Linked DNA regions of Prochlorococcus marinus str. NATL2A. The protein of the gene in region 2 interacts with the protein of the main gene of each other region in a pairwise test. Links are inferred from orthologs where the notes say so. Each region holds a gene or a part of one and is shown on either strand. Other genes may lie near its edges. The genes, in order: ftsZ and rlmN.

The links.
Region 1: the proteins of rlmN (region 2) and ftsZ interact in binary tests that used the Escherichia coli proteins (3 or more experiments, as listed by UniProt). The link is inferred for Prochlorococcus marinus str. NATL2A from one-to-one orthologs.

Annotation. Positions count from the first base shown.
Region 1 is NC_007335.2:1,378,530-1,394,763, reverse strand. Bases 11,651-14,605 are described here. They hold ftsZ (cell division protein FtsZ), read right to left. Parts: upstream 13,700-14,605; coding sequence 12,602-13,699; downstream 11,651-12,601. Other genes in these bases: PMN2A_RS07570 (cell division protein FtsQ/DivIB), read right to left, coding at 13,869-14,605; panB (3-methyl-2-oxobutanoate hydroxymethyltransferase), read right to left, coding at 11,651-12,438; hemW (radical SAM family heme chaperone HemW), read left to right, coding at 11,651-11,681. Also shown: PMN2A_RS07660 (HU family DNA-binding protein), read left to right, coding at 190-465; PMN2A_RS07655 (hypothetical protein), read left to right, coding at 601-978; PMN2A_RS07650 (hypothetical protein), read left to right, coding at 1,126-1,398; PMN2A_RS07645 (hypothetical protein), read left to right, coding at 1,574-1,762; PMN2A_RS07640 (hypothetical protein), read left to right, coding at 1,820-2,059; PMN2A_RS07635 (hypothetical protein), read right to left, coding at 2,056-2,268; PMN2A_RS07630 (high light inducible protein), read right to left, coding at 2,324-2,617; PMN2A_RS10850 (hypothetical protein), read right to left, coding at 3,035-3,178; PMN2A_RS07620 (glycosyltransferase), read left to right, coding at 3,680-4,903; PMN2A_RS07615 (sugar transferase), read left to right, coding at 4,965-5,717; adenosylcobinamide-phosphate synthase CbiB, read right to left, coding at 5,720-6,715; ilvC (ketol-acid reductoisomerase), read right to left, coding at 6,730-7,725; PMN2A_RS07600 (ATP-dependent Clp protease proteolytic subunit), read right to left, coding at 7,855-8,457; PMN2A_RS07595 (ATP-dependent Clp protease proteolytic subunit), read right to left, coding at 8,518-9,192; PMN2A_RS07590 (PIN/TRAM domain-containing protein), read right to left, coding at 9,231-10,340; more of hemW, read left to right, coding at 10,449-11,650; and 4 more genes. UniProt on the Escherichia coli protein: Essential cell division protein that forms a contractile ring structure (Z ring) at the future cell division site. The regulation of the ring assembly controls the timing and the location of cell division.
Region 2 is NC_007335.2:1,492,565-1,508,648, forward strand. Bases 8,870-11,674 are described here. They hold rlmN (23S rRNA (adenine(2503)-C(2))-methyltransferase RlmN), read right to left. Parts: upstream 10,910-11,674; coding sequence 9,830-10,909; downstream 8,870-9,829. Other genes in these bases: PMN2A_RS08290 (sodium:solute symporter family protein), read right to left, coding at 8,870-9,799; PMN2A_RS08300 (high light inducible protein), read right to left, coding at 10,906-11,058; PMN2A_RS08305 (DNA-directed RNA polymerase subunit beta'), read right to left, coding at 11,125-11,674. In the rest of the region: PMN2A_RS08235 (hypothetical protein), read left to right, coding at 1-578; PMN2A_RS08240 (methyltransferase domain-containing protein), read left to right, coding at 559-1,314; bioD (dethiobiotin synthase), read left to right, coding at 1,311-1,961; bioA (adenosylmethionine--8-amino-7-oxononanoate transaminase), read left to right, coding at 2,013-3,338; PMN2A_RS08255 (J domain-containing protein), read right to left, coding at 3,399-3,839; 16S rRNA (guanine(527)-N(7))-methyltransferase RsmG, read left to right, coding at 3,917-4,663; PMN2A_RS08265 (aldo/keto reductase), read right to left, coding at 4,660-5,886; PMN2A_RS08270 (ferredoxin), read right to left, coding at 5,902-6,321; PMN2A_RS08275 (DUF1257 domain-containing protein), read right to left, coding at 6,336-6,728; PMN2A_RS08280 (DUF2997 domain-containing protein), read right to left, coding at 6,728-6,931; PMN2A_RS08285 (HEAT repeat domain-containing protein), read right to left, coding at 7,023-7,832; more of PMN2A_RS08290, read right to left, coding at 8,048-8,869; more of PMN2A_RS08305, read right to left, coding at 11,675-15,234; PMN2A_RS08310 (DNA-directed RNA polymerase subunit gamma), read right to left, coding at 15,277-16,084.

The DNA.
Region 1 (16,234 bases), 120 kb from region 2 along the record:
GTTTGAATCTTGGAAAGATTATTCAATGAAGAAAAAATGCAGATATATTTTTTAAAAAGCTTACTGGCACAAGCACTTTGGGTTGCAGGTAAGTGATTTGGTCCATACGATTAGCAAGATTGAGTTTTTTGGAAACTAATTTCATATTGGTTTCCCTCCTCTTACTCCCTGCTACATACAATCCTTCCAATGAACAAAGCAGATTTAGTCAACCTGGTTGCTGCTCGTACAGAGCTAACTAAAACAGACGTCTCTCTGGTAGTTGATGCCGCCATAGATACAATTATTGATTCTGTAGTGGAGGGTAAGAAAGTCTCCATTCTGGGGTTTGGCTCATTTGAGCCCCGCGATCGTTCTGCACGTCAGGGACTTAACCCTAAAACTGGAGAAAAGATAGCAATACCTGCTAAGCGAGTCCCTGCATTTACAGCTGGGAAATTGTTTAAAGACCGTGTTCAGGGATGAGTTTTTAAAAAGCTGTTTTGCTTACTTACCTTTTTATTTTTATAAGGGACTCTTTAAAAATGAGTCCCTTTTTTTTGTGAAAATCTCAACTTTGTATGATTAAGAAAATAAGCTTTCTTATTATTTACGTAGCTATTGTTAGTCATACTAAAGAAATTATCAACACATTTTATTGGAGATTATGTTTTGATTAGTTATACATTTGAAAAAATTAAATTCTTACTTGTTCTTTATATATATATATTCATTCCTTTAAATCCACTGATATCAATAGAATCCAAAGAATTTCTGGAAATTGATACTTTGGTGATTAGATGTTATAAAAACATCAAATCCTGCAAGGAAGCATTATTTAAAATAAATGACTATCAAAAAAGGGCTGCAATAAATAAAAAGTTTTCTTGTCAGACTAGATTACTAGGTTTAGAGGCAAATTTAATAATGGCTATGAATTCTAATTTCAAAAGAAAAGAAGCTAAAAGTATTATTGATTCGATCAAGAAATATTGCTAAATATAATCAATAAATTTATCACTTGATTATTGATTTCTGAGTTAGTTAACAAACTAATGTGAAAAACTAGAACAAAAGAGGTTTTTATCTGATTCGCTTAAGTAAGCTTAGAAGTATAAAGATAAAGAAATTCTTCTAACTAAGAAAATGGGCTCTAAAGCTTTTAATTCCAAAAAAACTAATGATAAGGCAACCAAGGCCAATAAGGTTAAGGACAATAAGTTTAAGAAATCAACTTCTAATGATCCAGATGTATTAGTTAACCTGCCAGCTGGCATGAAATATAAAGTCCCAGGTAAGCGTCAGAGAGTTATTATTGGTTCAATAGTAATTGGTTTAAATGTCTTATTAGTTATTAGTGTACTTGTTTACTTTTACAATCCTGGATTTCAAGAGTTTGTTTACAATTTTGGACGATGATAGCTGTTTTATAAACCTAATAATTCAATCATTAGGAACAATTTAGTCGGATTTATAAAAACAGGGAAATACTACTAATAAAAAATAAAAGTAAAGTTTGGCTAAGAATTCTTTTTTGAGTTTTGAGATGCAATCTCTATATTTTAATATTTTTATTAGAGAAATCTTAGTAGTAATGGCCCAAAAAAGAAGCCAGGAGGACAAGGCGAAAAAAATCCCTCAACAGCGAAAGACAACTCTTAAATGGGGAACTGATGGGGAGCTGTCAGCTCTTGATATGGTTCGTATATTGGATCGTTTAAACGATCATGATTTAACTGAATGTGAGATACCTTTAGAAACAGGAAAAGAGAAAAAATTATAAATTCTTTTTTTTGTCTACGAGAAAAGCTAATATATCATTAATGATTGATTAGCTTTTATGAAAATAAGTATTGTGTTTATTTCTTTAATAGCAATTATTCTTGGATATTTATATTTTTTTACTGGCTATAAATCCGCTTTTGAAGCTGATCAGCAATGTCATTATGAATTACGATTGCAATCTGTTGAACTAGAAGGCTTGGGTTGTGATCACGATCTAGAAACTAATCAATGGATTCTTTATCAGAAAGGAATCAATGACAAGCCTTCTCAAGTAGTTGAACGTTATCGTTATTAACTTATAAATTTATTATTTATAGTTGGGAAAATATATATGGCAATAATTGAAGAGAGAAAAGCTGTAATTATAAATGTTGCAAACTGCCCTATTGATCCAGGAAGATATGTATTTTGAAGGAAATAAAAATCAATAAGTGAACCAATTGTGCCCCAAAGAATCACCCAAGCAGATACATATGAGACACCAATTAATGTTTTTTTATTCATAGCTTGTAAAAAGTAAGTGAGTTAATGGAATAAATATAATATAAAGATTTGATTTCTAGCTAATTCCAAAAATTTTGAGCGTTGCTGGTTCGCCACCAAAAGCTAATTCAGTGAGTATGAGCATTAAAAAACCGATCATAGCGACTCTGGCATTAACGAGTTCAGCATTCTCATTAAAACCAAAAACTTGTTTTACCTCTTCCCCTTTATTATTTATCCATTTAGGGTACGAATGGAGGTCTTGACTTTGATCAATTATTTTTGGATCATTACTGGTTTGGATTGTTTTTGTATCATCTAGATCTGAATTGATACTTTGATTATTGGTTTCAGAATCATTCTCGGACATTTGAGTTTAAAGCTTTTCTATAGTCTAATTATAATCTAGTTTGATATGAGTTTTGTCTTTTTGATATGTGGCGATATCTTTTAGATTTTTTTAAATCATTATCTTTATGCATCATTTAGAAAATAATCTAAATTTTTAATAAGAATCAGTAAAAATAATAATATTCTATTTATTAGAATATTATTATTTTTAAGTTGTATGTATTAGTAGTTTATATTCCTTACACAAAAAAAGAAAAGAGTTATGTAAATGTAAAAAGATTTTATTTTGTTCCTATTAAGTTTTGTTTGACTATCAATTGATAGCTTGTTTTTGACTCATTTTTTTGCTAAAAAATTATTATATCGTTTTCTAAAATGAAAAGCCCCAGGCCTATTAGTATTATTTTAGATTCAGCTTGTTTTTTTATTCTTTGTTTTAAAGAACTAATAAAAGAACTTGTGGCTGTACATAAAATGAAGCTTCTTTGATAACCATGTTGTTAAATCTTACTTGGCTAATTCCTGGGATGCCATTAATTGCATCTTTTTTTACAGCTCTGCTCTTATTAAGTTTTAGCAAAACAATGAACAGGCTTACAAAGCCAGTTTCGTATTTTATTATTATCAGTTTAACCTTCTCTGAGATATTTAATTTTATTTTATTAAAAAAGAATATTGTGGGAAACGATCTTATTTTGAGAAGTAATTTTGAATTAGTTGTTGATAGATCAGCTTTACTATTTTCCGAGTCAATAGGTTTAATCTTTTTATTAATTATGCTTTTTTCAGTTTCTAGATTGGAAAGAAGAACTGGCTATGTTAGGTACTTTATTTCTCTAGGTCTCTTAAGTGGATTAGTTTATTTATTCTCTTTTAGTGGCAGTTTCTTTCACAACTTTTATGATCCATTAATATCATCAATAGATAAGATAGGTATTTCTTTTTAGGAAAATAATTTGATAAGCTATTACGCTTAGTGAAAAATAATTTAATTTTGAACAATTGATAATTTTATCATATCTTGTCATAATATCTATGTTGTAATAAAATAAAAATAATTTTAGGATTTAAGGATATTACTTTGAGCGTAAATTCATCTTTAGATCTTCCAAGCAATATTGCATTAGTGCATGAGTGGTTTACTCCAAGATCGACAGGAGGTGCTGAGAATGTTGTTCAGGTAATTGATGATTTGTTAACTGAAATTGCATCAAAGCCAGAACTATTTTCTTTGGTTAATGAAGAGAGGTTAGAAAAAAATAGCTGGTTATTTAATCGAAAAGTAAAAACTAGCTTTATTCAAAATTTACCATTCGGGATTTCACATGTTCAACAATATTTACCACTTTTGCCTTTTGCGATTGAGCAACTCGATTTTGAGGGGTATCCATTGATCTTAAGCAGTAATCATCTTGTCGCTAAGGGTATTTTGACATCGCCTGATCAACTTCATATTAGTTATGTCCATACACCTGTTAGATACGCTTGGGATCAAATGAATATATATTTGAAAAGATCTTTTTTAAGAAGAATTGGTTTAGGGCCGTTAATTAGATGGCAATTGCATACTTTGAGGCAATGGGATCAATTAAGTAGCTCAAGAGTAGATTACTTGCTGGCCAATTCTAATTTTACGGCAAAAAGGATTTGGAAGTATTGGAGAAGGCGTTCAGAGGTGTTACATCCACCTGTAGATGTAAATCGTTTTGAATGGAATAGGCCTAGGGAAGATTTCTATTTAAGTGTCTGTAGATTGGTTCCTAATAAAAGGGTTGATTTACTTGTTAGGGCTTTTAATAGGCTCAAATTACCTTTAATAATTGTTGGCGACGGAGTGGAAAAGGAATATTTAAAAAAACTTGCAGGTCCAACTGTTCAAATTATTGGTTTTCAAAGCAAAGAGAAGATTGAAAGTCTAATGAGCAGATGTAGAGCCTTTGTCTACGCTGGTATTGAAGATTTTGGAATAGCTCCTGTGGAGGCGATGGCCTCAGGTGCTCCTGTGATTGCTTTTGGTAAGGGAGGGGTTTTAGATACGGTTAAATGTTTTCATTCTGATTCTGACAAAGGAGCAACTGGCCTTTTGTTCCCTTCTCAGACAGTAAAGTCCCTGGTTGAAGCAATCGAATTTTTCAAGCAAAAGCAACTTTGGAGAGATTTAAAACCTGAGTTAATTAGAGATTGGAGTAATTCTTTTTCTCAAGATTCTTTTAAAGATAAATTTGCCAAAACCATAAATAGAGCTTGGAGGGAACATGTCAATTCTTGTGACATTGCTACTAGTGACCTTACTTCTTCATCATGAAAATCCTAATTAAGTAAGGTGTGATCTTATTCGAGTAGTGAGCTTACTACCTTAATAATTTGTGCAAACTAATCCTAGAAAATCTTTATTGCGATGGTCTGAGTTCCGTAAAGGCTCTCCAACAATTCCGTATGAAGTCATCTCAAAAGAGCCATCCTCTTTGCCTGCTGTAGAAATAATAAGAAATCAAAGTCGATCTGGACGCACATTAAAAAGAATAGGAGATATTATTTTTTCTTTGATTGTTTTAACCTTAGGTTCACCAATATTTATCTCAATTGCAATATTAGTAAAGTTAAGTTCTCCCGGATCAGTTTTTTATATACAAAAAAGAGTAGGTAGAAACTATAGAGAATTTGGATGTATAAAGTTTCGTACTATGTATAAAGATGCTGATGATTTACTACCAAACTTATTAGAAAAATATCCGCTTATGAGAAAGGAATTTGAAAAAGATTTTAAATTACGTCAAGATCCAAGAATAACAAAATTAGGAAGATTTCTTCGACGATCTAGTTTAGATGAATTACCCCAATTCTTTAATGTTTTGAAAGGGGAAATGAGTGTTGTTGGACCAAGACCAATAGTTAGTAATGAGATTATTAAATACAGTCTTTTTATGGAAGAGGTTATATCAGTTAGACCAGGACTAACTGGATTATGGCAGGTTAGTGGTAGAAATAATCTGAGTTACAAAAAAAGGGTTGAATTAGATTTGTTTTATGCAAGAAATAGAAATTTTCTACTTGATTTGGAAATCATTATTCTTACGTTAGGCGTTTTACTCTTTCCAATGGATAGAGGTGCTTTTTGAATTTATAAATTTATAAATTTTATAATCAAGTAAAAACCTACAAGCCAAACTAGCTCAAGCCTAAGACTAAGACCAAGTATTTTTCTGACTGAATTAATACTTGCCATAGGGTATGGTTCTGCAATTATTGGCTTTATACTTTTTTGCCCTTTGTAATAGTTTACCCCCCCCATTTTTACTTCGGCACAATAAGCAAAAATTGCTTCAGAAATTCCTGAGTTTGGCGAAGAGTCAACAATTCCATCCTTCCAAGAATTTTTTATTGTTTTGAAAATTGACTGCTTTGTTTTGCAGCAAAAAGGAAGAGTAATTAATACAATTCTTGAGGGTAGCCATACCATTAGATCATCCAGCTTCGCACCAGTAAAGCCAAGCCACTTTAATTTCCCTTCTTTATATCCAAGCATTGAATCAATGGTGCTAGATGCTTTGAAGATCCATGCCATCGCCAATGGCCCTGGCATGGATTGATTGAATTCCCAGAAAATAGTTCCTAAAAACATCCAAAATAATGGAGCAAAGATACCATCCACAGAATTTTCACTTGCTGTTTCAGCTAAGGCTCTAAGAATTTCATTTATATCAAGATTCTCGACATCTCTACCAACTATAAGACTTAATTTTTGTCTTAAATTACTCAAATTATCTATAGTGTTTTCTTTTTTTATTATATTTAAAATTTCAAGAATACTTTTATTAAGACTTCTTGAAGCAAGAGAACTGCTTATAATCAAACAAAAAAATAATGTACTTAATATAGGATTTTTTATGTCAAAAAATAAAAATAATCTTTCTATCATCCATCCACATATACCACTTAATGATACAACTAAAAGTGTAATTATTAATCCTCCTATATATAACTTCGATTTATTTTCTTTCGCAATTCTCTCTGTTAACCCTTTTAAAAAACTAATAACCAAACCCATAAATTGAACAGGGTGTGGCAAGCTTTTTGGATCACCTATTAAAAGGTCAAGAATAACAGCAACTAAGATTAAGTGAATGATATTTAGTCTGATTTAAGCCAACTAAACATCGAGCGAAGTGTTTTGCCTACTTTTTCTATTGGAAGTTCGGAGTCTTTTTTGCGAATTCTCTTCATTTCAGGTTTTCCTTCATCGCATTCTTTTACAAAGTTTTTAGCAAAAGTACCATCTTGAATATCGGCAAGAATATTTTTCATTTCTTCTTTGGTCTCTTTGGTTATTAATCTTGGACCGCTTACGTAATCTCCATATTCAGCTGTATTTGAAATCGAATCCCTCATCGCAGTTAGACCTCCTTTAACCATAAGGTCAACTATTAGCTTGACTTCGTGTAAGCATTCAAAGTAAGCCAATTCTGGTTGATAACCTGCTTCAACAAGAGTCTCAAACCCAGCTTTGACCAATTCTGAAAGGCCTCCACACAAAACTGCTTGTTCTCCAAAAAGATCTGTTTCGGTTTCTTCTTTAAAATTGGTTTCTAAAATTCCAGCGCGTGTTCCGCCAATACCTTTAGCATATGCCATCGCAAGTGCTCTTGCATTGCCTGAGGAATCTTGCTCAATAGCAAACAAAGCAGGAACCCCTTGGCCATTCTGATACTCCCATCTGACAGTGTGACCTGGCCCTTTTGGGGCAATCATTACTACATCGACAAATTCAGGTGGTTTTATTAATTCAAAGCGAATATTGAAACCATGAGCAAAACTTAGTATCTTTCCAGCTTTTAAATGAGGTGCTATCTCTTTGGAGTAAACATCTTTTTGAAATTCGTCAGGCAAAAGTATCATGATCCAATCTGCCCTTTCTGAAGCCTCCGCGACGCTTAAAACTTCCAATCCATCAGATGTGGCTTTGCTGGCTGATCGACTTCCTTCATAAAGCCCAACAACAACTTTGATGCCACTATCTTTTAAATTCAATGCATGCGCATGGCCTTGAGATCCATAGCCAATAATTGCAACGGTTTTATCCTGAAGAAGACCTAGGTCTGCATCGGAGTCGTAAAAAAGTTTTGCCATGTGAGTGGGTATTTCAGAACTGAATTAAGGCTGAGCTTACGAAATAGAGTGCTATTGAAACCACTTTCATTGATATATTTTTTTGACTATCAAGATAATTTAATTAATAAGAACGTCGAACTTTTCATCTTAACTTTCACTTGGATGTGTAATTACTCGGTCGATTAGGCCGTAATTTTTTGCTTCTTCCGCGCTCAAAAAGTAATCACGATCAGTATCTTTTTCTATCTTTTCATATGTTTGTCCCGTCATCTCTGCCATTGATTTATTGAGCATTTCTTTGATTCTAAGAATTTCACGTGCTTCAATCTCTATGTCACTTGCTTGTCTTTGCGCAGTACCGCCAAGTGGCTGGTGAATCATGATTCTGCTGTGGGGTAATGCAAGCCTTTTGCCTTTTGTTCCTGCAGAGAGTAAAAAAGCACCCATCGAGGCCGCCAACCCAACACAAATAGTTACTAGGTCGCTTTTTACATATTTCATCGTGTCATAGATAGCTAAACCCGCGGTTACAGACCCTCCAGGACTATTGATATACAAATAGATCGGCTTGCTACTATCCTCAGAATCAAGATAAAGCATTTGTGCTACGAGGCTATTTGCAATTCCGTCGTTTACTTCTTGACCAAGGAATAGAATTCTTTCCGCACCTAGTCTTGTGTAAATATCAACCCATCTTTCGAATTGACTTCCTGGAAGACGGTATGGAACGCTTGGAGTACCTATTGGCATGGCTAATTTGTTGTTTAGTAGTTGAGGGTAATGATTTAAAAATTCGTAAAAATAATTTGGTTATGTGGACAAAACTTTCTCGCTTGGCAAGTCTTTTCTACTAGTAAGAACGCGATCTATAATCCCATAATCAACTGCTTCATGAGGGTTCAAATAACTCATTCGATCAGAGTCTTTGGATAATTGATCTACTGATCTTCCAGTGTTATGACTAAGTATTTCTAGCATGGCTTTCTTATTGTGAATAACCTCATTCGCCCTGATTTGAATATCAGTTGCTTGGCCTTGAGCCCCACTTCTAGGCTGATGAAGGACTATAGATGCATGAGGTAATGCTGCACGTTGACCTTTTGTTCCTGCTGAAAGTATTACTGCTGCGGTCCCCATCGCTTGGCCTATGCAAATAGTATGCACGGGAGGCTTGACGTATCTGAGGGTGTCGCAGATTGCAAAGGCTTCAGTTTCAAATCCAATTGCATCTCCTGTGTACCAGCTTGTTCCAGTTGAGTTTATATAAAAATAAATAGGTTTCTCAGAATTATCAAATTCCAGAAAAAGAAGTTGGGCAATAATTAGTTCAGTTACATCCATTCCAAGTTGCCTTTTGGCATCATCATCGGAAAATAATGGCAAGCCTAAATAAACGATCCTTTCTTTTAGAAGAAGTGATGGCAAATCAGGGGGCGGAGTTCTCATTACGGCAGAGTCGCCATAATATGGGGAAGATGCAGTCATATGAAGTTAAGTCTTATTGAATTCGAGCCTAGCTAGATCTAGCCTTGAGATGCTTTTGTTTTTTCAAATTTGTTCGGGGGCTGATCATTTGAAGCTTTACTAAAAACCATTCGGCCCGTCGGTGTTTGTAATGCTCCAGTCACAACTACTTCTATTCTTTTACCGATCCATTGGAGACCCTCCTCAATAACTACCATTGTGCCATCTTCAAGATAAGCAATACCTTGTGAGTTTTCCTTACCTTCTCTAACTACTTTTAAATTTAACTTCTCACCAGGTTGAACTTCAGGCCTAACTGCAAGTACTAAATCACTTAGGTTAAGTACTTTTATTTCTTGGACTAGAGCTACTTGAGATAAGTTGTAATCGACAGTAATTAATATTCCTGAAATGTCTGAGGTTAATTTTAAAAGAATTTCATCAGTTCCTTCCCCTTCATATCTAGTACTGTTTATAACTAATCTTCTTCCATAACTTTCTCTTAATTGGTTAAGTAATTTTAGTCCTCTTCTTCCTTTTCCTCTTTTTTCGTTGTTACTTGAGTCAGATAGTTTTTGAAGCTCATCCATAACTGATTGAGCTACGATTATTTGCCCTTCTATAAGCCCAAATCTAAGGAGGGCCTGAATGCGACCATCAATTATTACACTTGTATCTAAAACTTTTGCACTGGCTGGAGTTAAAATCCCATCTGCCACTAACAAAGATTCAGTGCTATTTGGGTTGAATAGACGTAAAACGGTTCGTCCATGAACTTCCGCAAGGTTATATCCAAGTACTCCAAAAAAAATGTTGCTAAGTACAGCAAAAATAGGCTTTACAAAAAACAATTCAGAGGGTAAAGGTAAAAGTAGTAAAGGAACTAATAAAAGTGTTGCTATGACAAGCCCGAGAACTATGCCAACAGATCTACTAACTAGTAGATCTGTTGGCATAGTTCTTATTCTTTTAGTTAATTTATTTCTAAATTGCTGAAAAAGGAAGGCTATTAACAGGCCTATAAGAGCGCTTAATCCTGATAAAGCAATTTTTAAATTTCTTAGATTAGTTATATGATCTAAAGTCTCCTCAGGTAACCAATTCACTCCAATCCATCCGGTGATTGCACCTGATATAAGAAATAAAACCAGAATAACTAGGTCTGCCATATATTCAGGTTATGCTTGCTTTTCGTTTTTTACTAAAGCTTTATTTATTTTCAAAGATTTGGATTGTAAAAGTGACCATTTATTTGGGTTTGTATATCTGGAGCTCAAATGGTAGCCCCACCAAGAAGTGCATATTTGCATATACCCTTTTGCCATAAAAGATGTTTTTACTGCGATTTTTCGATTATCCCTTTAGGTGATAGCGCTCAATCTCCAGATAGTCCAGGGATAACTTCTATTAACTCATATTTGGATTTACTTCATAGAGAGATTTCAATCTCCCCTAAAGGTCCTGCATTATCAACAATCTATTTGGGCGGTGGAACCCCTTCTTTATTAAAAAAAAATGAGGTGGGTGATTTGTTGAAAAATCTTCAAAGAAAATTTGGATTTCAAGATGGTGCAGAGATAACTATGGAGGTTGATCCAGCAACATTTTTTGAAAACGACCTGGATGGATACATAGGGATTGGAATTAATAGATTTAGCTTGGGTGCTCAGGCATTTGATGACAGTACTTTGGCTTCAATTGGTAGAAAACATAATCGTTCACAATTAATTGAGGCTTGTGATTGGGTAAATAATTTATTTAAAAAAGGAATGCTAAGAAGCTGGAGTCTTGATTTGATTCAAAATCTTCCAGGATTAAATTTGTCTAAGTGGATTAAAGAGTTGGAACAAGCGGTTAGTACGGAGGCCCCTCATTTGTCAATTTATGATTTAACTATCGAACCAGATACGGTTTTTGGAAGACTACATAAAAAAGGGAAGTTGAATATCCCAATTGATTCTGAATCTCAAAAAATAGATTTTGAAACCACTAGATTACTGAAAAGTAGAGGTTTCGCTAGATACGAGATTTCAAGTTATTCATTGCCTGGTCATGCATCTAGACATAATCGCATGTATTGGAGTGGTTCTGGTTGGTGGGGCTTTGGGATGGGGGCAACAAGTGCTCCTTGGGGGGAAAGATTCTCTAGACCAAGAACAATTGCTGGTTATAAAAAATGGCTTGAACAGCAAGAGAGTCAGACATTAGAGAAAACTTTGTCTATTGAAAAGTCAAAATCAATGCCATTGGATGAACTTCTGATGATTGGTCTCAGGAGACGTGAGGGTATTCATCTGGAGGAACTTGCTAAAAATGCTGGATGGACACAAAAAAAATGTGATAAGAATTTAAAATCACTTGAGAAATTTTGGCTAAATTCTATAAATGAAGGATTTCTATTAAGACACAATGGTAGATATTTTTTAAGTGATCCTAAGGGGATGCAAATTAGCAATCAGATTTTGATTCAGATGTTTTTGTGGTGGGATTCACTTGATCGAGATCAGTAGAATTAATCCATTCTTTTAGGGCATTTATGCAAAGTTCTCTTCCTGCAAGTAAAGGTTTTGCAAAAGGAGGCTGCGCAATTGAAAGGCCAAGAATATCAGCGGTAACTCTTACCTGCCCATCACAATCATTTCCAGCTCCAATGCCAATTACAGGAATATCTATATGTTTCTTTAATCTGCTGGCAATTTCTCCTGGAATATGTTCTAAAACGATTGCAAAACATCCTGATTCTTGAAGCATTTTTGAATCTTTAAAAATTTTTTCTTGACTATCTTTATCCCTAGCTTGTGATTTATATCCAAGTTGATGAACTGACTGTGGAGTTAGGCCAAGATGCCCCATGACTGGAATCCCCATTCTAATAAGTCTCTTAATTACTAATAAAGTCTCAGGTTCTGCTCCTTCCAGTTTCACTGCTGAAGCAGTGGAGTTTTTTAGGAGAGTTCCAGCCGCTTCAACAGCCTTGTCCTCTCCACATTGATAACTTAAAAAAGGGAGATCACAAACTACTAAGGGTTGTTTTGAAAGAGGTTTACAAAAACCTCTACAAACAGCCTTTGTGTGGTGAAGCATTTGATCAAGTGTTACCGGAAGAGTCGTTGAATGTCCCAAGACAACCATCCCAAGTGAATCTCCCACTAGAACAACATCAGCTCCTGCAGCCTCGACTATTGAAGATGAGATAGCATCCCAAGCAGTTAATACACTTATCTGTTTGCCCAACTTTTTAAAACGAACCAATTCTGTGGTTTGCATTTAATTCTTAATAACGTGTTTACGAATTGCTAGAGTATTGGTGACTCGGCCCCATGCGGCTGTGACGCTTAAATCTGGTCAGGACCGGAAGGTAGCAGCCATACGGGATGCTCAAAGCAGGCGTGGACTCCGGGTCACCTTAATCCGAGTAAGTTGATAAGTCTCAACGATTTTGTCTTAGACGTAAAAACTCAGGAATAGAGGCCCCTGCTTCCCTCTCTTCTGGTTGTTCGTAAAGTGATTTAGGTGAAAGTCTTGCTCTATTCCTTTCATTTGAATAGATTTGATTACTGTCGAATCCAGTAGCAATAACGGTTACCTGAATCTCTCCCTCAAGTTTTTCGTCAACAACTGTACCAACGATGATATTTGCTTCTGGATCTACAACATCGGATATGACCTCAGAAGCAGATGTCATATCTTCAAGAGTCATATCTTTTCCTCCAGTTATATTTATCACACATCCTTTTGCGCCATCTATTCGAGCTGCTTCTAAAAGAGGACTATTGATTGCTGCTTGAGCTGCTTCCAAAGCTCTTGACCTTCCAGAGCCTAAACCAATGCCTAAAAGCGCAGTACCAGCTTCAGTCATAACAGAACGCACATCAGCAAAATCCACATTCACCAAACCAGGACAAGTAATTATGTCGCTTATTCCTTGAACTCCTTTCATAAGAACATCATCAGCACTTCTGAAGGCTTCTTGCAAAGGGGCTCCTGAAATTACGTCTTTTAATCTGTCGTTTGGGATAACAATTAAAGTATCAACATTCTCTGCAAGCCTTGCTATACCTTCGTCAGCTTGTCTTAAACGACGCTTACCTTCAAAACTAAATGGTTTTGTAACTATTCCTACTGTTAAAGCTCCACTTTCTTTCGCAACTTGAGCTACTACAGGGGCTGCTCCAGTCCCGGTACCTCCTCCCATACCAGCGGCAATAAATACTAGGTCTACTCCTTCTAAGGCTTGTTGAAGATCGGCTCTCGATTCTTCTGCTGCCTTTTGCCCAATACTTGGATTGCCCCCAGCCCCAAGACCTCTAGTTAAACTTTGGCCAAGCTGGACTCTATGAGTAGCGGATGATTGTATGAGAGCTTGAGCGTCTGTGTTAAGCACCCGATATGTGACTCCATCAAGGTCACTATTAATCATTCGGTTGACGGCATTACTTCCACCACCCCCAACGCCAATGACCTCAATACGTGCAGATTGACTGGGTAGGATTCCTTCGTCCATGTTGAAACTAGATTTGTTTCCCATTCCCATCACCATATTCAGGATTAGAACTCGTTTTGGGCATTATGAACATCATCCATGAATTCTGTTGGCTTATAGGTTCAAATTGATTTACAAATTAATTTCCATGATTGACCTTGAATTGACCTAGATATATTGAAGATCTTTAAATAGTCATGTTATAGCAAGGGTTTCACCCTTCATCGTTCAATATTCTTTCTACTTTTAATTCTGGTTTGGTTGGATCTTTCAGATCCACGATTTTTACTTTTGTGTTGATTAAAAGATTTGGCAACGATTTTTGTAGCTGGTTGAGTTTGTTGATTTGCTCGATTAAGCGATCAGTTCCTGATCCTAAAAGGACTAAATCGAAGTGCTCGGTTTTTAGGCTGATTTCCTGAAGAGGATTTATTTTGATTTTTTCAAGAGGGCTTTGAAAAATAAATCTATTTTTTATGATTAGAAAAACTTCTTTTTTTTTATTTGGATTCCAATTTTCAATAGATAACTTTATTTTATTTTGCTTTGATTTATTTACAAATTGAAGTGGTATCCAAGATCCTTCAATATCAATCATTCCTTTTTCACTATCTTTTGAAAAACCTCGACTTGCAAATGCGATGGGCTCTCTTTCTAAAACATTTATGTGAATTTCGGGAGGGAAAAACTTTCGGCTTACTGAAACTCCTTTGATAGGAAACTTTTTTATTAAATAAGATTCAACTTCTTTTGGGTTTAATTCCAACAGATTTTTAGGATAAAAAATCGTGGTGGTTTTTTTGATATCGTTTTTTGTTATTCCAGATAAACCTGTGATTTTAGTTTGATCAAAACTTATTGGTTTCCAAGCTTGGTTTAAAAATGTAAGAATTAGAAAAGTTGAAGTGCTAGTAAAAAAAAGTAATTGCCAAAGTTCAGTTAAAAATTTTTTATTTTGAGTGATAAACGAGACTTTTTCAGTTGATATTCGATTGTTTTCATGTGATGTTATTTTTTTTCTTTTATGTGATTTCAAAGGTCGCATCTTGCTCTGGACATAAGTTTTTCCATCCATTGACGAGCACGCTCAGCATCTGAAAAAGGCACATCTATTTCTCTCCCTGAACCAACAAGTCTTAATCGGCAACGTCCTTCAGATTCTTTTGTTAAAGGTGCTTCGCCTGAGCTGAGAGCCATCAGCTCAACCATTTCTAATTTCTTAACTTCGAAAGTTGCTTCCTCCTTAAAGCTGCCAGCCTCAAAGCTGCTCCAGCATAAAATGCCAGCTTTTAATCGAGCAGCTCCTGTCCCATCAAGCTTGGCTAGCTCAGAACCTTTAGCCCAAACCAAGTAGAGATTCTGTCGCCTTCTCTCTATCCATCCAAGGGATGCTATGAGGATAAAAGCCATTAGTAATGGCAACCAAAGGAGACCGTGAATCATTTTTTGAGAAAGATATCTAAAAATGTCATGGTTAATTCATTCTTTAGCTATTTCTATGAGATTAGCAACAAGTTTTTCTAGTTTTAATCCAGAAGCTTCCCACAATGTCGGGTACATGCTTGTTTTAGTGAATCCTGGCAAGGTGTTTACTTCATTTATATAAATCTGTTGCGTGCTCTCTTGATAAAAAAAATCGACTCTTGCTAAACCATAAGCATTAATAGCTTTACAGGCCTCGATAGCTAGTTTTTGTATCTTATTGGATATCTCTATATTCAAATCAGCTGGGATAATTGTACTGCTTAGATTCGCATTATATTTAGACTCATATGTATACCAATCAGTTTGAAATTTAACTTCCCCAACAACAGATGACTTCATGATTGATTTTCCTAAAATACCGCATTCAAGTTCTCTTCCTTCTATACTTTTTTCCACTATAATTCTCTCATCATATTTTGCAGCAAATTCTATTCCAGCAATAAATTCTTCTTTTGAGTATGCTTTTGTTATGCCGACAGAAGAACCTAGATTTGCAGGTTTAATAAAACAAGGATAACTAATTATTTTATTTATTTGTTCATAAATAGATTTCATATATAAATTATTTTGGATATCAGGTTTGTTTAAGCTTATATAAGGAACTTGAGGTAAATTATATGATTTAAATACTGATTTCATTGCTATTTTATCCATACCTAATGCGGACCCGAGAACACCCGAGCCTACAAATGGTTTTCCAGTTGATTTAAACAGTCCTTGGATTACACCATCCTCTCCATTTGGTCCATGAAGGCAAGGGAACCAGACATCAATATCTTCCATGTTTGATAAATTAGTAAGATTAATTCTTCTTTCTTCAAAGATTAAATGATCTTTTTTATCAAATAAAATGGATTCTGAAAATATATAGTCATGCCAATAACCGTACTTATCAATATAAATTGGTCTTGCTATATAACGTTCCTTATTACTTAAATATCTTAAAGCATTGTAAATAGTTTTCGCGGATTTTATAGAGACTTCATGCTCACTAGATTTACCTCCAAAAACAACTCCTATAACTTGTTTATTTGAAAACATACTTAATGAATTTATTTTTTTAATTATGTATCAATTTTGATATGTAAGATCTTT
Region 2 (16,084 bases):
ACTCAAATCAAGTCAAACTAAAAAGAGTTGCTATATGTCACTCTCTTGGCTCACATTTAATAGATAAACAAGTTTTATACTCAGCTACACACGTTGTATTAATCAATAGTTTTAGTCGTTTTATTCCTAGTGGTAAAGAGAATCGCCCTATAAAACTGGCCCTAAATAGGATGATGGATGCAATTAATACACCCAATGAAGCATCTATGTTAAGAAAATTTCATGTAAAAGCTTATAAACCGAATCACATAGATGCTGATTCAATCGAATCCAATCTCATAAACATCTCAGATCTAGGAAGGGTGAAATTAAAAAAAGATTTAAAACTTCTGATTGATTCTGATTCTCTACCAATTGGATTAAATACTCTTGCCAACGTACTTATTGTTAACAGTGAAGAAGACAATATATTGGCTAATCAAACGAAAGCAAAGCTAGCTGAAGATTTAAGAAAGCACTTAAAATTCTTACCGAAAATAATCAACCTTCAAGACGAGGGGCATTCCATTACAAAAATTAAAAATATCAAAAAAATAAAACACTGGCTAGAATTTGATCATGCAAAAAATATGGTCTAGCCAAGTTAATAAGAACTTTAATGAAGCTGCATTAAGTTATGACGAATCAGCATCAATTCAAAAAAGTACTGCTTTAAAACTTGCAAAAATATGTTCTCATCATTCAATTAAACATGGACTATGGGTTGACCTTGGTTCTGGCACTGGACTACTCGCCAAATCATTAGAAGATATACATCCAAACCAATATGTAGTGAGATTGGATAATTCTAAAAAGATGATTGATCAACATTCAGAAAAGAGTGTTAAACAACTTTGGGATTTAAATAATGGGCTACCTAAGTGGTCTAAAAAACCAAATTTATTAGCTTCAAGTTTTGTTTTACATTGGCTAGATAATCCACAAAAGAAACTTGAGGAATGGTTCAATTCTCTAAGCTTAGATGGATGGATTGCTTTAGCAATCCCAATCCAAGGAAGTTTCCCAGAATGGTATGAAGCTGCCGAAAAGGCAAATTTAATATGTACGGCTCTTGATTTACCATCATACGACTCACTGATTAGAGTCGTTCCAAAACAAAGTATTTTATATGATAAAATTGAAGTTATCAAACAAACTGCTAAGAAGGCGACCTCTTTATTAAAACCGATGGTCAAGGTCGGGGCACAAAGTAGTCAGAAGGAACAATTAAGTGTTTCAGATTGGAGACATCTATTATCTTTTTGGCCAATTTCCAACAAAGATCAACAAGTAAGCCTTAGTTGGTCAATTCAGTTTTTATTAATAAAGCGATGAGTACTTTCTCTAAAAGAATTATCATTTGTGGTACAGATACAGATGTAGGTAAAACGATAGTTAGTAGTTTTCTCGTCCAAGGTCTTAAAGGTATCTACTGGAAACCCATTCAAAGTGGAACAGAGGAAGGCACAGATACCAAAACTGTTTGCAATCTCTTAAGTCTCGAACCTAACAGCTATCTTCCTGAAAGATATAAATTCAAGGCTCCTGTCTCTCCACATTGGGCTGCAGAACAAGAGTCTGCTTTTATTGAACCAAGTAATTTAAAATTACCTGACTTGGATGAATTAATAATTATAGAGACGGCAGGTGGTTTAATGGTTCCTTTAAATCGAGATTGGCTACAAATAGACCAATTAAAGGCTTGGGGAGCTCCAATAATTCTTGTGGCCAGAACCGGTCTTGGCACCCTCAATCACACCTTGTTAAGTCTAGAAGCCTTGAAACATAGAAATTTAGAGGTATTAGGAATAGTATTAAACGGCCCTCCACATAAAGATAATCCGAAGACTCTAGAACAATTTGGAGATACTAAAATTCTTGCAAGTCTTCCTATCTTTGACGAAGTCAATGCAAAAGTACTTTCACAAGAATGGCATAAACAGCAATTAGATCAAAAGCTTAAAAGATACATTCAAAACTAAAATTTTATTTTTTTCTTAATCAAAAGATTATTTTGACTTCAATCAAGTTAAATGAAACAAGAGGAAAAACTAAATTTGATGAATGAGAAAGAAAATTCAAATCAAACTATTCAGAATCCTCATATATGGCCACCATTCACTCAACTTACATCCTCTAAGCCTCAATTATTGGTTGAAAAAGCCAAAGGTGCCCTTTTACTTCCTAAAAACAGAGCTCCAATAATCGATGGCATAAGTAGCTGGTGGGTCACCCTTCATGGTCATGCAAATGAATATATTGCTAAGGCTATCGCAACTCAAGCAGAGCAATTAGAGCAAATTATCTTTGCAGATTTCACTCATCCTCAAGCTGAGCTATTAGCTAATCGACTAAGTAAATTAACAGGCCTAGAAAAGTTATTCTTTTCAGATAATGGCTCTACAGCAGTAGAAGTAGCTTTAAAAATGGCTCGTCAATGGTGGAAAAATAAAGGGGATAATAGATCTCAAATCATTGCATTCGAAGGTGCCTACCATGGCGATACATTCGGAGCCATGGCAGTAGGCGAACGCAATATATTTAGCGAGCCTTTTGATCAAATGCTATTTCCTGTTAGCAGAGTCCCTTGGCCTGAAACATGGTGGGGGGATGAAGATTTTGAAAGACGAGAAAAGGAGGTTTTAGAAACTCTTGATCACCTCCTAAAGACACCAACTATTGCTGTAATTATTGAGCCATTAGTACAAGGGGCTGGAGGGATGCGAATGGTTCGTTCAGAATTTTTAGTAGAAGTCGAAAAAAGAATTCGCCATGCAAATTCTTTACTTATCACAGATGAAGTATTAACTGGCTTTGGAAGGTGTGGAGAACTATTTGCTTTTCAAAGAGCAGGATTAAAGCCAGACCTTATATCACTCTCAAAAGGATTAACCGGTGGATTCCTTCCAATGGGAGTGACTATGTCCAGCAAAAAGATTTCCGAAGGTTTCCTTGGGGAAGATCCCAAGCAAACCTTTTGGCACGGCCACAGTTTTACAGCGAATCCATTAGGCTGTGCAGCTGCAAATGCTAGCTTAGATCTTTTAGAAAGATCTCCTCAAAAATATTTAGATTTTGAATCACGTCACCTACCACATCTACAAAAAATAGTTAAAGATCCAAGAATTGAATGTCCTAGAATCACAGGAACCATTGCTGCTTTTAATATTAAAGTGAAAGCCAATAAAGGGTATTTAAATTCAGTTGGGAAAATCATGAAAGCGAGTGCATTGAGTGTTGGTGTTTTCATTAGGCCATTAGGAGATGTAGTTTATCTAATGCCACCACTATGTATCACAGACCAAGAATTAGAGAAATGCTATTTTGGAATCCAAGAGGGCTTAAATGCTCTATCCTAAGATTTTTTCTTATAAAGACTCTAAGTACTTAGCTATATAATTATTTCTGAGAATTCAACCCTACATCAACCAACTTGGAGTAAAATCCAAGTTTCCACCTCTTAATAAAGAAATAAATACTCCTAAAGCCAGGCTCAAGAAAATAGAAGTAATTAAAAGAAGAAGTGAAAACAATTCTCCACCTGATAACGGTCGCCTTACTCCTATCGATTTAGAAAACTGTACAGGTTTTATATTTGTTAAATAAGGTTCTTTGCTCTGACTTATAAGATTATTATTTCTCTCTATAGACAAGTCATAGTTAGCCCTTAGAACAGGATCGCTTAATAAATCATAAGCCTCACAGACATTTTGAAATTGCCTTGTTGCTTCATCACTTGGTAAAGATGTCGTATCAGGATGAAGCCGCTTACTTAATTCACGGAAAGCTTTTCTAAGCTCTGCATTATTAGCAGAAGGAGAAACACCAAGCAGTTCGTAACAATTGGAAGAAGGGGCCAACTAAAGAAAATATGATCTAATAATGTATAGATTTTATCTAAATATCTCAGGACTGACTATTTCAAAAACAATTAACAATGTCTACTGATAAAAAAAACAGAACAGCAAGTCATCTCATGATATGGAATGAGCTTAAATGGGCGCCAAGTGAAAAACAATTAGCTCAATTCATCCACTTGCAAGAATTACTGAAAGAATGGAATAAGAAGATCAACCTTACTCGTTTAGTCGATGGAGATGATTTCTGGACTGCACAAGTATGCGATAGCTTGTTGCCACTATATGAAGAACTTCAACATCCGGAAGTTTCTCATAAATATATTGATATTGGTTCTGGCTGTGGATTTCCTGGTATAGCCATAGCTATAGCAATGCCAAATTCAAATATTACTCTTTTAGATTCTTCAAGTAAAAAAACAACTTTTCTGAAAGAAGTTTCTAAAGAGATTGGATTGGATTCTCGGATAAAAGTCGTAACCGAACGTGCTGAGGAAGCAGGAAGGAATCCAATCTTTCGAAGTAATTTTGACTATGCCATTGCAAGAGCAGTTGCTTCTGCAAATGTAGTAGCAGAATATCTCGTACCTTTTTTAAATTCAACAGGTCAGGCTCTCATATTCAAAGGAAGCTGGAGTGAAACAGAGCAACAAATACTAAAAAAAGCTTTAGCTGAACTGAATGCAGAGATCCAAAGAACACATGAATTCATACTCCCTAACAATCGCGGTATTAGAAATATTATTAGGATTAATTCTACTAATAAATGTCCCCATCAATACCCAAGATCAATTGGTAAACCCAAAAAACAGCCTTTAGGCTACTAAATCCCCCATAATCTATCTCTTCTTTCCCCTCCCAATCTATCTTTCAATTTTCTAAGTACAGAAGGTATTTCAGAGCTCCAAGGGCTATTAATCAAAACTTTTTTCAAGTCATCCTCACTCACTTCACAATCCAAGCAATCTGCGTTTGCCCCTGGAAACCAATGTCCCCCTCTCCCTAAAAGACCATAACGATCTTTAACAAAGCTTTCCATATCCCAAGCCTCTAATAAATTGTTTAGCCATAATAAAGTAGGTATATTTATCTCTCCTGGAGTTTGGTCCCAGCGAGGAAGACCTATATTCCAAGTAGTCAACCATGACTCTCCAAGCGATTTATACGAGGCATTTATTAGTCGCTTTTCAATGGTATTAATTACCCCATGCATGGTGTCCATTTTAGAAATCGCACTTAAATGAATATCCAGATCTTCAGGACTGGAAGCTCCAACACTTAATGTATGAATTCTTTTATCCCTCAAACAAAACAGATCGTTAAATTCTATTGGATGCAAAGGACTACATAAATCTAAAAGTTTTAATGACGGTGTATGTAAATGACCTCCCTTATCAGTAGGACTTATAATAAAAACCCCCAAATCATTAGCATCCGCTGCTTGCAAAGCTTTTTCGTTTTCCTGACGAATAAAATACCAATGCAAATTAACATAATCAAAAAAACCTGTTTCAATTGTTTTAATTATCAGGTCAACGTTTGCATGAGTTGAGAAGCCAACATGACCAATGAGACCATCTTTTTGCCAACGACGAACAATTTGTAGACATCCATTAGGACGAATAGTCATATCTAAGTGTTCAGGAAGGTTGATACCATGAATAGCTAATAAATCAATTTTTTTGGAACCTAATCTACTCATGCTCAACTCAAGTTCTTGCTCGAATATCGAAGGATCATTATTTGGTGGTACTTTCGTTTGTAATATTCTTTTTGGGTCATCGATTTGATCGAAGGCCCAGCCTATCTGGCGTTCTGATGTTCCATAATGACGAGCAGTTTCTATATGATGCATACCTTTTTGAGCGGCATAGCTAATAGTTTTTTGCAAGATTTCTTGTTGTTGATTATTGATCTCTTTAGGATCTAAATCCTTCCAGCTTTGTTGAAAGCGCATCCCTCCCAGAGATAAGACTGGTATCTGAATCTCAGTTCGCCCAAATCTTCTTCTAGGAATTGAATTGTTTTTACTATCTTTATTTTTTGGCACTTATATTTATAAAAATCAAGTAACAGGTGGTAACCCTAAATTCCTAAAATTATGATTTTTTATAACTTCCTTCAATTTAATTAAATCTTCAAAAGAAACCCAATCTATGCAATCAACTGGGCAGGTATCTATGGCTTCTTGTATTAATTCATCACTATCTCCATCTTGCCTAAAAGCTCTTGCTCTACCTTCTTCTGGCTCCATTGCAAAAGTATTCGTAGCAACCGAGCTGCAGTATGTACAGCCAATACATTTCCTCTCATCAACCCAAACAGCTTTTTCCCTTAACCTCCCTCCTAGAACTGGATCTCTACCACTAAGCTCGAAATCTTCATTATTAGCTGCTTCGAATGCAAGATTTGGATCATAAATACCATTTGATGGCTGATATTCAATAGACCTAGTTTCAAAAGCAGCTCTAGGATCAAAAGTCAATTTTCAAAAAAGTCCTAAGAATCCCAGCGAGTGACAACTAATTCTATTGATCCATCTATATTTTGTTTTTGCTCAGATACTTGAAATCCCTCTCTAGCTGTTGAATTAAGAACAGTATTAAGAGCATAACGCTGAGTGACTTGAGCTAAGAATCTTTCTATTGGTATTGATTGTTTCCAGAGGTCAAGATCAGTTACTAGTTCATATGATTTTGACCCTTCATTCCAACGAAATCCAATATCTGCTCCCTTACTCATCTCAACAGTCATTTGAGCCTTAACTGTTTGACCTCTGTAACCTCTAACCAAATTTTCACCTTCGTTAGGTATATAACCTAAGTCAATAAGAGCTTGTTTTAGAAACTCTTTTTTACGAAGTTGGGTTTTTACTGTGCTGAAATGTGACATCAGTGAATTTCTGCAGAAATAGTCTGTTTTTGAACCTTTTCACGAAGAAAGGTATCGGAGGTTGGTTCTCTTCTCTCAACGGTGCCTAAGGCATCCTCAAGCTTCTCAGTTAAATCGATACATGCTTCACCAACAAGACCCTCAACGGTTTCTTCAACCCGTCCATCTTGTCGAATTTTGAAACGCAATGTTCGTTGTGGCATGAAAGAGTGAGGTCCTAAGTCACGCATGATATAGAAAAAAACACTAGAAACGCGAATTATTAATTACAACGAATTGTTTTCGTACCAAAAATTAAACCAATTGACCATCATCAATTAATGATTTTAATTTTTTTTGTACCTCTTGATTGTCCAATTGCTCCAAAGCTGTCCTTGCTTCATACCTGACAGAAGGCTCACGGTCATTCAATAAAACAGAAATAAAAGCCTCTACTATGTGAATTTTGATTTCCTCACTCAAATGAATGTAAAGGCGACCAAGAGACCAAATACAATTACTCCTAACTATTGGTTCCCCATCAATTTGTAAACTTTCAAGTAATTGATTTGCTGCTGGCAAAGAGCTTTCTAATGAATTGAGACCAACCTCTGCTAAAGAACTGGATGCCCAAAGTCGAACAGCAGCAACATCTTGTTTTAAAGCATTAATCAGAGGTTCTAGAACGGGGGCATTTGAGTAATTTCCAAGACTCCAAGCAGTAGCTTTTCGCACATAAGCATTACTATCGAATCTCAATAAATGCAATAGAAGGTCAATAGCTTGGGGACAAGGATTTCTACCTAAAGCATAAACAGCGCTCATCCTCACAACTGGAGAGGGTTCGTCAAGTAAAGGGAGTAAAAATGGAAGAGCTCTAGAATCTCTGTGTTCACAAAAAACTCTTAGGCCTTGAAGTCTTTCTTCATTTCCAGATTGAAGCCATTTCAATGCAATATCACACTCTTTTGATGAATTCACTAGATCTTCATCAGTTTTATCTAGTTCAATTTCATCTAAAGGATCCCCAGCCAACTGAGCAGCTAGTTCTCGAGCCAAGAGATCAGGGTCTATGGCCAAATTTGCCAACCCTTCTTTACTTAAATTTTGATTTACATCACTCATAGCTCTGACTGAAGAAGAGCAAGCTTAATTAATTGGAGCTGGTGCAAGCATATCCCCAGGCAGCCATATACGAGCACTGACTGCAAACAAAGCGATACCAAAAAGAGCAACAATCAAGATAGGAAAAAGAGTTGTCCGTAAGAAACCCAAGGTTGCAAGTGAATTAGAATTTCATTCTGCTCTAAATTTTGACCATTTGGCTATTTAGCGTCAACTTATTGAGTTATTAGTCTTGTTTTCTTCATTAAAAACACAGAACTGACCGCAATGGAGAGTGCAATCCAAGCGCTCCTTTCTTGATGTAATAAGAAAGCTCCAATACTGAGTAAGCCTCCATAGAGAATACATGAGCCTAAAATGAAGCGACATCCAAGCACTGAAAAAGAATCAACTGGATCAATATTCAATTTCTTCCGTATTTTGCTCCAGCCAGGGCCTGGAGGTTTTACCTGCATTACAAAGTTATTGAGTGTCTCGTCAGACTCTGGCTCAGTGAAAAATAAGGTAAGCAGCCAAATCACGGCTGAAAATGAAGTTGTGAATAAAAGTCTTTTTCCAAAATCTTCAATTATGAAATAAGGCGAAACTGAAGTAATTAAGCCTATAAAAAAACCACTCAGCATTGCCGAAAGTTCCGCTAGAGCATTAACTCGCCACCAAAACCACCGAAGGACAAGCACAGCACCTGGGCCTGTACCTATCGCAATAACAAGTCTAAACATTGAACCAATACTGTTACTTAATAAAGCCGTGAGGACTCCAATTAGAAGCAACAAAATACTTGCTAGCTGGCCCATAAAAATCATTTCTCTAGGCCCAGCGAATGGCCTCACAAATCTCTTATAAAGATCATGTGCAAGATAACTTGCCCCCCAATTGATTGAGGTACTTACGGTGCTCATAAATGCAGCGACCAATGAAACTACGACTAATCCAAGTCCAACGGGTGGTAAGTATGTAACAGCAAGGTTTGGATAACTTAATTCCCAGTCAGCTTGTTGAGGCAAGAGGACTAAACCAGCTAAGCCAACTAAAATCCAAAGCCAACTGCGAACAAGATAATTAACAATTAAAAAAACTATTCCTGCCAAAGTTGCTTGTTTTTCATCTTTTGTAGCCAATAAACGTTGAATAAATTCCCCACCACCATCACTACGTCTGAAACTCCACCACTGCAAAGAAATAAAAGCGAAGAAAGTAGTAATACTTATTCCTGAGCTATCCAACCAATTGAAACCATTTTTGTTGAATGTCCATGGAAATAAAGAAAGCAGCTCAGGTCGATCTAATGCCTCTAACTTTGTTAACAAATTCGTCATACCACCTGAAGCATCAAGTGCCACAAAGCAAACAGCAAATGCGCCTAAAAGAGCTAATACAAGTTGTACAAAATCATTAACGACTACTGCCCAAAGTCCGCCTAGTACAGTGTAAACAAGCAAAAACAAAGCAACTAAAATCATTAAAAGTATCGTGTCAGTAAAGGGTCCGAATACAATATGTCCATCTACCACACCTAATGATTCAGCCACTTTACGCATTGCTAAGAAAGCATAACCAATCCCAATACAATTGATTGGAACTGAGAGTAAAAAAGCTTTTATACCTCTTAAGTAAGCTGCTGCTTGCCCCCCATAACGTAATTCAGTAAAGGCTGCGTCAGTCAATACTCCACTACGCCTCCACAGTGGAGCGAATATAACCGTCATAGCAACATGAGCAAGGCCAAAACTCCACCACTCCCAGTTTCCTGCCAAGCCTCGAGTCCCAATAACTCCGGCCACATAAAGAGGTGTGTCAATCGAAAACGTTGTTGCAGCCATAGACATACCTGCAAGCAATCCATTAAGACGACGACCAGCAACAAAATAGTCTGCTTCATTATGATTTTTTAGAGATATATAAATTCCTAATACCAAGGAAAAGATCAAATAAACAAATAAAATAAACCAATCAATTAATGTCATAAGAGTCCACAAGACATATATGTTTCCTGCTTAGTTGATTTTTATTTTATCGATTGTTTGCCTTCTTAATTGTCCACATGCCGCATCTTTATCTCTACCTCTACTTGCACGAACACTTACAGCAACTCCCCTATTTTCTAATAGCTCTCTAAAGGCATTAACTCTAGATTGGCTTGGTCGCTTAAAGTTCTCTTCAGCGATTGGATTATAAGCTATCAAATTAACATGGCTCTGAAAGCCTCTCATCAGGTTAGCTAACTGCTCTGCATGAATATCTTTGTCATTCAAACCGCCAAGAAGTATATACTCAAAGCTTACTCGTCTACCAGTGAGTTCTATATACTTTTTACAGTCTTTTAGTAATGAATTAATTGGATATGAACTCGCCGAGGGGATTATCAATTCACGCAATGTCTGATTAGGTGCATGAAGACTGACTGCAAGCGTGAATTTAACTCTTCCTAAACGGTCTTGAGCTAATTTTGCTAAATCTGAAAGAGTATTCGGTATCCCAACAGTACTAACAGTTATCTTCCTTTGACCAATACCAATATCACTTGTGAGACATTCAATAGAGTCCAGAACATTTCGAATATTCAGGAGTGGCTCGCCCATACCCATAAACACGACATGAGTAGGCCTCCTATTCATTGTTTCTCTAACACTAATAACTTGATCAACTATCTCATTCACATCAAGAGATCTATTAAGCCCCCCCTTCCCAGTCGCACAAAATTTGCAACCCATAGGGCAGCCAATTTGACTTGAAACACAAACTGTAAGTCTTTTATCTGTTGGTATTCCTACTGTTTCTACAATCTCACCATCAAAAGTCCCCATTAATAATTTCAATGTCTCATCTTCGGCTACAACTCTATTAATTTCGTCCAGCCTTCCAATCTGAATTCCTTTACGTACTAATGAATCTCGCCATTTTTTTGGAAGAACACTTATTGAATCTAAGCTTTTTGCCCCTCTTTGATAAATCCATTCGTGAATTTGCCTACCACGAAAAGACTTTTCACCTTCCTGACGAGCAAATTCTTCAAGATCTTCCGAACTTAAGCCAAGCAAGGATGAATTACTTGATAGTTTAGGAAGTTTTGTCACCAATTCATTAAGCCATGTCCCAATTTAAATTCCAAAAGAACTAACGCAATAAAACCAATCATTGCCCATCTGCCATTAACTCTTTCAGTATGTGTATGAAAGCCATAGCGAGGTAATTTACGCTTGGGAACTAGAGGTGGATCAATCATCGATGGACTTTTAATTGGAAGAACTAAATATTAGAAAGTTTAGAAGAGTAATGTAGAAAAATTCATTTATTCATCTGAAAGCAAGCCTTCTTCTTGCAAGCCCTCCAACGCAGCTGGATCTGGCATTTGGTCTTCGGCAGATAATTCATCATCGCCTACTGGGCGGGCAAATGCTGCAAAATTACTAGTTGTTGGGTCGATTCCGTGTCTACTTCTAGTTGCCTCTAAGTCCTCTTCGCTGGGATCATCCAAAACAGCGGTGTTCTTAGCTACTGGGGAAGAAGGCATATCAACAGTATAGTCAGGTCTAAGGTTTTGTATCCTTCGATAACCAGCTGGGTCCTCTGCAAGAATATCTGGATGAGGACCTGCTTCAGCATTTAACTCTTCAACAAAACCACTAAAACCTGTACCGGCAGGTATCAGACGACCAATAATGACATTTTCTTTAAGTCCACGAAGCCAATCAGACTTACCCTCTATAGCCGCTTCGGTAAGAACTCGGGTTGTTTCTTGGAATGAAGCCGCTGAGATAAAACTATCGGTATTAAGTGATGCTTTTGTGATACCAAGTAATACAGGAGTGAATTCCGAAGGAGCACCTCCAGTTATCGATATTGCCTGATTTGTATCTTCAACTTGTCTCAGTTCTATCAATTCTCCTGGTAAAAATGTGGTATCTCCTGCATCTTCTATTCGCACTTTACTAGTCATCTGCCGAACTATAACTTCTATGTGTTTATCATCTATGGCCACCCCCTGAGATTTATAAACATTTTGGACTTCACTTACCATCCTATGCTGAAGCTTAGCTATAGCCTCCTGAGCTGCATCCATCAGAGGTTTTTTATCGCGCAAGTCTGTAAAGAAACATTCCAAAAGCTCATGTGGGTTTACTGGGCCATCAGTCAAGAATTCACCAGCTATGACTTGTTGGCTATTTCTAACCATTACGTTACGACCTAACAAAATCGGATACTCAGAGATCACGTCATTGTCCTCAATAATAGATACAACTACGGAGTCATCGTCATCTCCTTTTTTAATATCTACTGTTCCGGATTTTTTGCATAAAATAGCTGAATCCCTAGGCCTTCGAGCTTCGAGTAATTCTTCAATTCTTGGTAAACCTTGAACAATATCACCTGTTTTTTGTCTTTCAAAAACCAACAAAGCTAAACCATCTCCTCTTTGGACCAGATCACCATCACGAACATGAAGGACTGAATCTGGTGAGACCATATAAGGTCTACCAAGACGCAACTTAACTTTCTTTCCATCTATATTTTCTATTTCACCACAAGCATCAATTGATTGGTCTTTTGAAACGAAGTCCCCATCTACTACTCTCTGTCCTACTTTCAAAAGAGTAGTTCCTTTGGAATCAATTGTTATTGTATCTTCTTCCCTTTCAACGATAAGTCGACGGACTGGATCACCGTCGACTGCATCAGGGAGTTGAACAACACCTTCCTGCTTACATAAGATCTGCGTTGTAGCAACAACGTCTCCGGCTGAAACAACTTGAGCATTTTCTATCTGTAATTCAGTATGTGTTGAGCCATGGCTAGAATCAGATGTAGTATCTCTTCTAACTAAAATACTTTCAAGAATTACTAATTTCAATCTATCACCCTTTGAATTCAAGTCTTGTATCACTTCTACGTCTACTGTCATCTGTGGCGTAGTGTCAAATGTCTCAAGCATCAGTTGGGTTTTAAGCAACTCAACACCTTCAACAGATTTAATAAGCTCTCCATCCTTGTAAGCAAGTCTTTGAGAGGCTTTTACTCCTAATGATGGGCCTTTGGGTTGTTTAACATGTTTTAATTCAGGCAATTGTGCCTGATCAGGAATATTGAATTCTTCTACAGATCTTAATAAAAGACCCTTACCTTCTGGTGTCTCAACTGATTGAACCATTACCATTGAATCAGTCTTAATCCCTTTTGCGATGGTTTCTCCGGGATTCACTATTTGCCCGTCTCCTTCAAATCTATCAAGTGCTTTGCTTTCTTTACAAAGTTTAAAAGTACCGCTTCTCACTATTATTTCTCTGAGAATATCATTTTTTTGAGTAACGGTAACTATTCCGGCAGTTTGACTAAAAATATCTTTAACAACTTCTGTCCCTGCCTCTATCCATTGGCGATCTTTAATCATTAACAATGAAATATCCTTATTGATTTCATGAGTCTCTTGAGGTATCCATAACAAAGTCCCACCTTTACTTACTTCATAACCATTCTTTGCGGAACGAGCTTTCTTGATTGTCAACCCAGGGGCATATTTAATCAGTCCTCCTGTTTCAGTTTTAAAGCGATCATCTGATAACTCAGCTATTACCTCATTATTCCCAATTTTACTTCCAGGAATAGTATTCAATCTGTAACGTGTATTATCTTGAGCTTCAAGATGCCATATTTCGCCTGAGTGCGTAGACTCTTCAAGTAATTTGAAATCATCTAAAGTCATCGAAGTTGTGACTATTTGAACTTCTCTAGAGTCACCAATAGAGTCTCTGAGTCTTACTTCACCTCCAAATTCACTTGCTTGGCTCGCTTCGGCTAAAACTTGTCCTTCCTTTACAGAAACATTGCCAGATACAACTGGCAAAGCATTAGGAGGTAAATTGTATACGTCTCCAGCTAGTACCCAAAGTCGACCAAGTCGTTGAGCTTTAAGAGTTATATTACCTTGCCTATCTGTGACCTCTCTGGGCTGGATAATTGTTTCATACCTAACTTGTCCAGCTAAATCGCAGATAACATCTTTAGTAGCCTTTTCAACACTTTTTTGCACAGTCCCACTAGCAATCTGAGCGACAGTCACATCTATATCGATGTTTTGACCATTGTCTACAAAAAGTAGAGAACCAATCGGTATATCAATTTTTTGAGGTTTGCCACCACTTGTCGGAACAATACTTAGATTAAAATCAACCTCAGCTTGCTGCGCTTCAACGCCATGTGGTGTTCTGTAGCCTCTTACCCGTGCCTTTGAACCAAATTCAACTTTTCCTGAAAGAGTAGAGCGAACAACACCAGTTTCTGCTGTTGACACCCCACCAGTATGGAAAGTTCTCATAGTTAATTGGGTACCTGGCTCACCAATAGATTGAGCAGCAACGATACCTACAGCTTCACCTAAATCAACGAGTTGATTATGAGCCAGCGCCCAACCATAACATTTACGACAAACTGATCTGGTCGCCTCACATGTAAGAGGAGATCTAACCCTCACACCTTGCATATTTGATTGTTCAAATTTCTTAGATAGCTGAGGATCAATTGGAGTATCTCTTTCAGCTAAAACTTCCTCGTCTGCATTAACGACTTGTTCGGAGGTCAAGCGTCCGACAAGCCTATTACCAAACTTTCCATCTTCTGCACTTATTAAAATTGATCTCGTAGTACCACAATCCTCTTCTCGAACAATCACGTCTTGAGCGACATCAACCAGGCGTCTAGTTAAATATCCAGAGTCAGCAGTTCTTAAAGCAGTGTCAACAAGACCTTTACGAGCTCCATAAGAGGAAATCACATATTCAGTTACCGTTAGACCCTCTCTAAAATTAGTTCGTATTGGCAAGTCAATGATTTCTCCTTGAGGATTAGCCATTAATCCTCTCATCCCAACAAGTTGACGGACTTGAGACATGTTTCCTCTGGCCCCTGAATTAGCCATCATCCATACTGAATTTAATGGATCGTTTTGATTGAAATTCTTCTTAACTGCATCAACTAATCTTTCATTAGTCTCAGTCCAAGTATCTATAACTTTTGTATGCCTCTCAACCTCAGTAATTTCTCCTAATCTATAGCATTCCTCAGTAGCGGTGATTAGTTCTTCGGCCTGACCAAGTAAATCCTGTTTTGCCTCTGGAACCTTTAAATCATCAACAGAAATTGAAACAGCTGCTTGGGTTGCATATCTAAAACCAAGATCTTTCAAGTTATCTGCCATAGCCGCAGTTGCAGCTGTTCCATGATGCTTGAATGCCCATGCAACTAAATTTTTCAAAACTTTCTTATCAACTACTTTATTTCTAAAGGGAGGAGGAGTTTTAGAAAGTCTTTGAACAGCTATGATCTCTGCTGCTTTTTTTGATTTAGAGCCTCTTTTTGCTTTTGATTTAGTAGAGGATTTACGAGTTTTAGGAGAGGAGGAAGTCATGATAGAGTGCTATTCAATAAAAAAGTGGATTTGTTCTGAGGTTTACGAGGTGGCTGCTACGGCATCAATAATTGTATGGTTCATTACGACTCGACCAACAGTAGTCAATATATAACGGCTAATTAAACTTCCATCTTCATCTAATCGGTCACGTCGATATGTCCATTCCTCAATACGGGTACCGTCTTTCAAAGTCTCTGACTTAAGCGGATTCTGAAGCTCATCGTCATCCTCAATTTCACCAGAAAATCGAACCCAAACCCAATCATGTAAATCTATTCTTTTATCTTCAAGAGCTTGTAAAACGTCCTCAAGTGATGCATAGGTATTTGAATAATCTCCGAACTTCGGCTGCTTTGATTGAGGCTGAATTGCAGTAAGGTAGTAAGACCCTAAAACCATATCTTGAGATGGGGTAACTATTGGATCCCCAGTTGCAGGGGAAAGAATATTGTTACTCGCTAGCATTAACATCCTTGCTTCTGTTTGCGCTTCAATTGCCAAAGGCACATGAACAGCCATTTGATCTCCATCAAAATCAGCATTAAAAGCTGGACATACCAATGGATGTAGCTGTATAGCTCGTCCAGCAACTAATTTAGGTTCAAAAGCTTGAATGCCTAATCGGTGCAAAGTAGGAGCACGGTTAAGCAGGATAGGATGACCCTCTATGACTTCCTGTAATACCTGCATTACTTCATCGTCTGCTTTCTGTATCAATTTCTTTGCAGCTTTGATGTTATTGACAATGTTCTGGCGAATCAATCGATGAATTACAAAAGGCTGAAAAAGTTCTATCGCCATTTCCTTTGGCAATCCACATTGATGCATTTTTAACTTGGGGCCAACT